One region of the Candidatus Pantoea rara genome, then DNA from elsewhere that is predicted to be linked to it. Evidence: predicted binding sites of a transcription regulator. Region 1 holds the regulator's gene; each other region holds the start of a gene.
The links. Region 1 encodes PurR, which represses purine synthesis genes. Its sites were predicted from a motif close to CANGCAAACGTTTGCNTG; they were not measured.
Positions count from the first base shown of each region.

Region 2: ACR8BF_RS12595 (amino acid aminotransferase) is a predicted target of PurR. The motif match lies at 1,353-1,370, and genes of this name have one in related genera.
Region 3: purH (bifunctional phosphoribosylaminoimidazolecarboxamide formyltransferase/IMP cyclohydrolase) is a predicted target of PurR. The motif match lies at 1,054-1,071, and genes of this name have one in related genera.
Region 4: gcvT (glycine cleavage system aminomethyltransferase GcvT) is a predicted target of PurR. The motif match lies at 1,162-1,179, and genes of this name have one in related genera.

Region 1 is NZ_CP194942.1:2,215,943-2,218,145, forward strand. It holds gene ACR8BF_RS10440 (C40 family peptidase) at 1-441, shown strand, start outside; gene ACR8BF_RS10445 (YnhF family membrane protein) at 488-577, opposite strand; gene purR (HTH-type transcriptional repressor PurR) at 859-1,884, shown strand; gene punR (DNA-binding transcriptional activator PunR) at 1,881-2,203, opposite strand, start outside.
Region 2 is NZ_CP194942.1:2,637,789-2,639,991, reverse strand. It holds gene ACR8BF_RS12600 (MBL fold metallo-hydrolase) at 1-33, shown strand, start outside; gene ACR8BF_RS12595 (amino acid aminotransferase) at 98-1,288, opposite strand; gene ompF (porin OmpF) at 1,523-2,203, opposite strand, start outside.
Region 3 is NZ_CP194942.1:3,736,974-3,739,176, reverse strand. It holds gene purH (bifunctional phosphoribosylaminoimidazolecarboxamide formyltransferase/IMP cyclohydrolase) at 1-907, opposite strand, end outside; rRNA gene ACR8BF_RS17625 (16S ribosomal RNA) at 1,538-2,203, shown strand, end outside.
Region 4 is NZ_CP194942.1:789,052-791,254, forward strand. It holds gene ubiI (FAD-dependent 2-octaprenylphenol hydroxylase) at 1-800, shown strand, start outside; gene gcvT (glycine cleavage system aminomethyltransferase GcvT) at 1,232-2,203, shown strand, end outside.

The DNA.
Region 1 (2,203 bases):
ACAATTAAGATGAGCAAATCTCACCGTCAGCGCTACCAGAAGGCGCGCGAAACGGCGATGACCAAGCTGATGGGTCAGTTGGGTAAACCGTATCAGTGGGGTGGCACGTCACCGCATACCGGTTTCGATTGCAGTGGTCTGGTCTGGTACGCCTATAAAGATCTGGTCAAGTTTAAGATCCCCCGTACCGCTAACGAGATGTATCACCTGCGTGACGCTGCGCCAATCAAGCGTGAGTCGCTGGAGAAAGGTGATCTGGTCTTCTTCCGTATTAATGGGCGCGGTACTGCGGATCATGTTGGCGTTTACCTGGGCGATGGCAAATTTATCCAGTCGCCACGTACCGGCAAAGATATTCAGATCAGCGCATTAGGTGAAGATTACTGGCAGCGCCACTACATCGGCGCTCGTCGGGTGATGACGCCAAAAACCATACGCTGAGCAGCATTACAGGCAGAAAAAAGCCGGGATATTCCCGGCTTTTTTATTAGTGCAGAATGGCGGTAAAACTAAAGGCCACAATCATCAGCAGACAGCCCACGGTGGTCATTAACGCCAGTTTAAGATCGGTACTCATTGCTTGCTCCTTAGTCACACAATGTGTAGGGATATGGCATTTTCCCACACAGCCCGGTAAAAATCTCGTTTTATCCGTCCAGCCTTGTTAGAATCCCGCCTTTGTTGCGCAACGCGCGCAACTCTGATTCCGTTTGCGCATCTTTTACAGCGTTTATTCATCGCCCCAGGCCAGTTTACGAGCCGGAAAGCTGCATTTTTGCGTAAAAAACCCCTGAGCAGACGCAAACGTTTAACACTACGCTTATCATAGAGTTAGATAAGCACTGGAGTCCGATTTTCATGGCAACAATTAAAGATGTGGCGAAACGCGCCGGCGTCTCAACGACCACCGTTTCGCACGTCATCAATAAAACCCGCTTTGTCGCTGAAGAAACGCGTAACGCGGTCTGGCAGGCGATCAAAGAACTGCACTACTCGCCGAGCGCCGTTGCACGCAGCCTGAAAGTGAACCATACCAGGACGCTGGGCCTGCTTGCCACCTCCAGCGAAGCGCCCTATTTCGCTGAAATTATTGAAGCGGTTGAAAATCACTGTTTTGACAAAGGCTATACGTTGATTCTGGGTAATGCGCATAACGATCTGCAAAAACAGCGCGCCTACCTCAGCATGATGGCGCAGAAACGCGTCGATGGTCTGCTGGTGATGTGCTCTGAATATCCGGATGATCTGCTGCAGATGCTGGAAGAGAACCGCAATATTCCGATGGTGGTGATGGACTGGGGCGAGTCGCGCGCCGACTTCACCGACACGGTACTCGATAATGCTTTTCAGGGCGGCTATCTGGCGGGACGCTATCTGATTGAACGTGGACACCGGGATATTGGTGCTATTCCCGGTCAGATGGAGCGTAACACCGGAGGTGGACGTCATGCCGGTTTCCTGAAGGCACTGGAAGAAGCGGGTATTCTGCCGCGCGCCGAGTGGATTGTGCAGGGTGATTTTGAGCCGGAGTCGGGCTATCAGGCGATGCAGCAGATCCTGTCACAGAAACAGCGTCCGACGGCGGTGTTCTGCGGTGGTGACATCATGGCGATGGGCGCGATTTGCGCTGCCGACGAGATGGGTTTGCGTGTGCCTCAGGATATTTCGGTAATCGGCTACGACAATGTGCGCAACGCCCGCTACTTCGCGCCGGCTCTGACCACCGTGCATCAGCCTAAAGCCCAGCTGGGTGAGAAAGCGCTGGATATGCTGCTGGACCGCATCACCAGTAAGCGTGAAGTGTCACAAACGATTGAAGTCCACCCTACGCTGATAGAGCGCCGTTCCGTGGCCGATGGTCCGTTCCGTGACTATCGCCGTTAATCCTCGCTTAACCACTCCTGATTAAGCGTTTGCGCATCACCCAGATAGCTGAGTAGCCAGCCTGTCGCCGGTGATGCGCGATCCTCGGCCCAGCTAACACAGCAGGGGCTGTCCGGAAACGCCACCGGCAAGGTCAGTTCAACCAGATCGCCGCAGTCGAGCAGTGGCCTTGCAAGATGTCCCGGCACCATCGCCACACACAATCCCGCCTGCACGCACTCCAGCCCGGTTTGCCATTCCGGCACCACCAGTCTGCGCTGATTATCTAACGTCCACGTCATACGGCGCGGCAGCGCACGCGAGGTATCTTCCAGCACCA
Region 2 (2,203 bases), 420 kb from region 1:
CAGGAACGCATCAGTAACCCTTTCCTGCAATAAACAGTCAGCAATTTTCTGCAATAAAAAATGGGCCCTCAGGCCCATTTTTGTTTTATCGTCTGCGTCACAGCACGGCGACAATCGCTTCGCACAGCGCCGACATATTGTCTGGCGTCATGCCTGCCACATTCACGCGGCCTGAGTTGACGGCATAGACGCCGAACTCTTCACGCAGGCGAATCACCTGGTCTTTGGTTAAGCCACTAAACGAGAACATGCCGTTCTGCTTAATAATAAAGCTGAAGTCACGCTGTGCGCCTTTCTCTGCCAGGGTGTTCACAAACAGCTGACGCATGCGCTGAATGCGCTGACGCATGTCCGACAACTCCTGCTCCCAGATCGTACGTAGCGTCTCGTTGCCCAGAATGGTGGCGACGATGGCCGCACCATGGGCAGGCGGATTGGAGTAGTTCGCGCGAATGGTGTACTTCACCTGGCTGAACGCGGTATCTGCCACGCTGGCTTCCGCCGCCACCACGGTGATTGCACCCACACGCTCGTTATACAGACCAAAGTTCTTGGAGTAAGAGCTGGCGACGATCAGTTCCTGATGCGAGGCGGCAAAAATGCGCAGGCCTTCTGCATCTTCCTCCAGACCGCGTGCAAAGCCCTGGTAGGCGAAGTCAAACAACGGCAGCCAGCCATTGGCCTGTGACAACTGCGCCAGCTGTTGCCACTGCTCAGCGGTTGGGTCGATACCGGTCGGGTTATGGCAGCAGCCATGGAACAGCACCACGTCACCAGGCTGAACCTGCTGCAGTGACGCCAGCATCCCTTCAAAATCGAGCGTATGGTTTGCCGCGTCATAATAGTGGTATTCACAGACTTCAAGACCGGCAGCATTGAACACGTTGTTGTGATTCGGCCAGCTCGGATTGCTGATCCAGACCCGCTTGACAGAGGTTTGTGTGGCGAGGAAATCTGCTGCTACACGTAACGCGCCGGTGCCACCAGGCGTCTGAGCGGTACGGGCGCGGCCTGCCGTGATCAGCGGGCTTTGATTGCCGAACAGCAGCGCCTGTGTGCAACGGGCGAAATCCGCCAGACCATCAATGCTGAGATAGTTTTTCGTGGTTTCGTTTTCCAGCAGGTATTGCTCAGCTTTTTTAACACTGGTCAGTACCGGGGTCTTGCCGGTTTCGTCTTTATAGACGCCGATACCCAGATTGATTTTTTCAGGGCGGTCATCAGCACGAAACAGATCGGCCAGCCCAAGAATAGGATCGGCGGGTGCAGCAGAGATCGATTCAAACATGTGTCAGGTCCATTAGCGTGAACTTAAGCGGAAAGAGCTGTCAGGTTAACGTCCGGCCAGGGAAATGCCAACCGTTTGCGAGACAAATTCATACATTTTGCGGTGGTGATTGCGAGACGAAGGATTGCAGAGGTTAAAGCGGGGTAACAGGGCGGGAAGAAACGCAGTTAATGGGAATAACAGCCATAAAAAAACGGGGCCGAGGCCCCGTTTTTCAACATGTTTTAAGCGGAATCAGAACTGGTAAGTCAGGCCAACACCAACCACGTCGTCTGTGTTCAGAGCCAGTGGGTTGTTGTCATCCAGCTGGTTGATTTTGTAATCAACATAGGTAGACATGTTTTTGTTGAAGTAGTAAGTCGCGCCAACGTCGATGTATTTGTACAGGTCAGCATCGCCGATACCTTCGATATCTTTGCCTTTCTGCTGCACGTATGCAACGGATGGACGCAGACCGAAGTCAAACTGGTACTGAGCAACTAACTCAATAGTCTGGCTCTTGTTTGCATAAGCAGTCGCTGTGTTGGTAGTGTTAGCTACAGGGATGCCGATAACGGTAGAGTTACGGCCTTCACCGTACAGCGCTGCCAGGTAAACGTTGTTCGCATCATATTTCAGCGCGGTTGCCCAGTTCTCAGCACGTTTGCCCTCACCGACTACGTTACCATTAACAGCAACACCCGCTGACTGCAGATCAGTACGATCGCTGTTGCTGTACGCACCAACGATGCCTACACCAATTGGTGAGGTGTATGAAGTTGAGAACGCGTAGCCGTCACCGTTTGAACGACGCACACCATCGGTGTTACCGTCGCGATCGTTTTTGCCCTGATACTGAGCAGCAAAGTCCCAGCCATCAACCAGGCCGAAGAAGTTGGTGTTGCGGTAGGTCAGAACGCCGCCGCTACGACCAGT
Region 3 (2,203 bases), 1.5 Mb from region 1:
CCGACAGCAGAGAGTCACCGGTCGCAACGCCACAGGGGTTAGCATGTTTGACGATAACGCACGCGGGTTCATTGAACTCTTTAACGCATTCCAGAGCAGCATCCGTGTCAGCAATATTGTTATAGGAGAGCGCTTTGCCCTGAACCTGCAGCGCGGTCGCCACTGACGCTTCAGTAATATTCTCTTCTATATAGAAGGCAGCATCCTGATGGCTGTTTTCACCGTAACGCATATCCTGCTTCTTAATGAAGTTCAGATTCAGGGTACGCGGGAAGCGGCCGGCGGGCTGATTGCGTTCACCGTGATAGGCAGGCACCAGGGTACCGAAGTAGTTAGCGATCATACTGTCATAGGCGGCAGTATGTTCGAAGGCTTTGATTGCCAGATCGAAACGGGTCTCAAGCGTCAGTGCGTTCTCATGAGCATCCATTTCAGCAATGATGGCATCGTAGTCGCCGCTGCTGACCACAATAGCGACATCTTTATGGTTCTTGGCAGCAGAGCGCACCATGGTCGGGCCACCGATGTCGATGTTTTCTACTGCATCTTCCAGTGAACATCCTTCACGGGCGACAGTCTGTGCAAAGGGATAAAGGTTAACGACCACCATGTCGATTGGGCTGATGTCATGCTGCGCCATGATGGCATCATCCTGGCCACGACGACCTAAAATGCCGCCATGTACTTTCGGATGCAGAGTTTTGACGCGTCCATCCATCATTTCCGGGAAACCGGTGTAGTCAGAGACTTCTGTGACAGCCAGACCCGCATCCGCCAGAAGGCGAGCTGTTCCACCTGTGGAGAGCAGTTCGACACCGCGACTTGAGAGCGCCTGAGCAAATTCGAGGATACCGGCTTTGTCAGAGACACTGAGCAATGCGCGGCGTACAGGACGAGGTTGTTGCATGGTGGTTTATCCCTTGGCTTTGTTTCGCGTATATAAGAGCGTTACGTCAGGCTTTACAGCGGTTTTCTCTTCTATATAAGAAGAAAAGATCAAAAACCTCAGGTAACGCCCCGAAAAGGGGAGTCCGGAATATTGCCCGGCATTGTAGCGAAAACGTTTGCGTGATGCTCGCCTAAATTCATTTAGCCCGCAGAGTGTGGATAACATTGTGTGTAACTGCGTATAACACCGGCTTTTGCTGTGGAATGCAGCGAACGCTCTCTTTTATGCAATTTATGGGTTGCGACTCTCCGACAACTCCCTATAATGCGCATCCATCAACACGGAACACCGGCAACGGGAAACGGGCTGAGAGGCACAGGAGACTGCGCCGCCGGAGAAAAACTTCTGAAATAGAGGTTGACTCTGCAGGAGGAAGGCGTAATATACGCCACCTCGCGACAGGACGCTAACGCACTGTTCGCACTGCTCTTTAACAATTTATCAGACAATCTGTGTGGGCACTCGCAGGATTGATATCAGCGTCTCCGGACGTAAAAAATATCAAGCCTCACGAGTGAACACATAATGAAATTCATTATGACGTTTTACAGATGAGCACCGCTTAACTTGTTTAAGCAAATCAAACTTAAATTGAAGAGTTTGATCATGGCTCAGATTGAACGCTGGCGGCAGGCCTAACACATGCAAGTCGGACGGTAGCACAGAGGAGCTTGCTCCTTGGGTGACGAGTGGCGGACGGGTGAGTAATGTCTGGGGATCTGCCCGATAGAGGGGGATAACCACTGGAAACGGTGGCTAATACCGCATAACGTCGCAAGACCAAAGAGGGGGACCTTCGGGCCTCTCACTATCGGATGAACCCAGATGGGATTAGCTAGTAGGCGGGGTAATGGCCCACCTAGGCGACGATCCCTAGCTGGTCTGAGAGGATGACCAGCCACACTGGAACTGAGACACGGTCCAGACTCCTACGGGAGGCAGCAGTGGGGAATATTGCACAATGGGCGCAAGCCTGATGCAGCCATGCCGCGTGTATGAAGAAGGCCTTCGGGTTGTAAAGTACTTTCAGCGGGGAGGAAGGCGATGCGGTTAATAACCGCGTCGATTGACGTTACCCGCAGAAGAAGCACCGGCTAACTCCGTGCCAGCAGCCGCGGTAATACGGAGGGTGCAAGCGTTAATCGGAATTACTGGGCGTAAAGCGCACGCAGGCGGTCTGTTAAGTCAGATGTGAAATCCCCGGGCTTAACCTGGGAACTGCATTTGAAACTGGCAGGCTTGAGTCTTGTAGAG
Region 4 (2,203 bases), 1.4 Mb from region 1:
TACAGCAGGTGGCGTTTGGTGATAATGAAGCCTTTGTTACCCTGGAAGATGGCAGCATGTTAAGTGCGCGATTAATGATTGCCGCTGATGGCGCTAACTCCTGGCTGCGCAACAAAGCCGATATCCCGCTCACCTTCTGGGACTACGATCACCATGCGTTAGTCGCTAACGTCCGCACTGAAAGACCGCACGACGCGGTGGCGCGACAGGTGTTCCACGGCGATGGTATTCTGGCTTTCCTGCCAATGCAGGATCCGCATATAAGCTCCATCGTCTGGTCGCTCTCGCCGCAGGAAGCGAGCCGTCTGGAGACCATGCCGGAAGCGTTGTTCAATCAGCAGCTCTCTGTCGCGTTTGATATGCGACTCGGCCTGTGCCAGCTGGAAAGCGAGCGCAAGTCGTTTCCGCTGGTGGCGCGCTATGCCCGCAACTTTGCGGCACACCGTCTGGCGCTGGTGGGCGATGCAGCTCATACCATTCATCCGCTGGCGGGCCAGGGCGTTAACCTTGGCTTTATGGATGCTGCCGAGCTGATTGGTGAGATTCGCCGTCTGCATCAGGAGGGCAAAGATATTGGTCAGCACCTCTATCTGCGTCGCTACGAGCGCAGCCGTAAACACAGCGCCGCAATGATGCTGGCAGGAATGCAGGGCTTCCGGGAGATGTTCGCAGGCAATAATCCGGCGAAAAAACTGCTGCGTGACGTCGGTCTGAAGCTGGCTGATCGGCTGCCAGGAGTAAAACCTCTAATGCTGAAGCAGGCGATGGGCCTGAATGATTTGCCCGCCTGGTTACGCTAAATCCACGCCTTCTTATAAGCCAGCGTCTGCTGGCTTTTTTTATGCCTGAATCCCTCTGCACCACCAAAAGGCAACGCTGCACCAGCAGAGGTCTTCGTTTGATTTATTCTAATTTTGCGAGCGAATTCGCATTACTTTTTCTCATCCATCTCTCTGCGCGCAAAGGGTTTTTTTTAACATCCTGAACGCCATCCCGCATAAATTTGCTGTGTATATTTAAAAGCCCTGCATTTATTGCGCGATTAATCACAAAATTGCAGTTTTTTATCCTGTCATTTCCTGTTCCTGGTTAGGCTGTGTATCTGCTTTCGACCCCGGTTTGCTTATGGTTAAACGTCAAATTCGGTGGTAACGTCAGCCATAAGAGAACGTTTGCGTCGGCACAAATTCCGACGCACTTTTGCCCTCACTCGCTTCTGCACAGGATGGTTATGACTCAGCAAACACCTCTGTTTGAACAGCATCAGGCCTGCGGTGCCCGTATGGTGGATTTTCATGGCTGGATGATGCCGCTGCACTATGGCTCCCAGATGGATGAACACCATGTGGTGCGCACTGACGCCGGGATGTTTGATGTTTCTCACATGACCATTGTCGATCTGACAGGCCCGCGTACCCGCGAATTCCTGCGCTACCTGCTGGCAAATGATGTGGCAAAACTGACGCAGCCAGGCAAAGCGCTCTATACCGGAATGCTGAATGCTTCGGGTGGCGTCATTGACGATTTGATTGTTTACTTTATGAGCGAGGAATTCTTCCGGCTGGTGGTGAACTCCGCGACCCGTGAAAACGATCTCGCCTGGATTACGCAACATGCGCAGGGCTATGGCATTACGCTGACGGAACGTGATGACCTGGCGCTGATTGCTGTGCAGGGCCCGCAGGCGCAGCAGAAAGCGCAGACGCTGTTCAGTGAGGAGCAGCGTCAGGCTGTTGCTGGCATGAAGCCGTTTTTTGGTGTGCAGTCAGGTGACCTGTTTATCGCGACCACCGGCTACACCGGCGAAGCGGGATATGAAATTGCGATGCCTGCAGATGAGGCGGCCGATTTCTGGCAGCGTCTGCTGGCCGCTGGCGTCAAACCTGCCGGACTGGGCGCACGCGACACGCTGCGTCTGGAAGCCGGAATGAATCTTTATGGTCAGGAGATGGACGAAGGCGTTTCACCGCTGGCCGCCAATATGGGCTGGACGGTCTGCTGGGAACCCGCTGACCGCGACTTCATTGGTCGGGAAGTGCTGGAACTGCAGCGTGAACGCGGCACCGAAAAACTGGTGGGGCTGATCCTCACTGAAAAAGGGGTGCTGCGTAACGGCCAGCCGGTGCGTTTCACCGATGACCAGGGGCAGCCGCAGGAGGGGATCATCACCAGTGGATCTTTCTCACCGACACTGGGTTGCAGC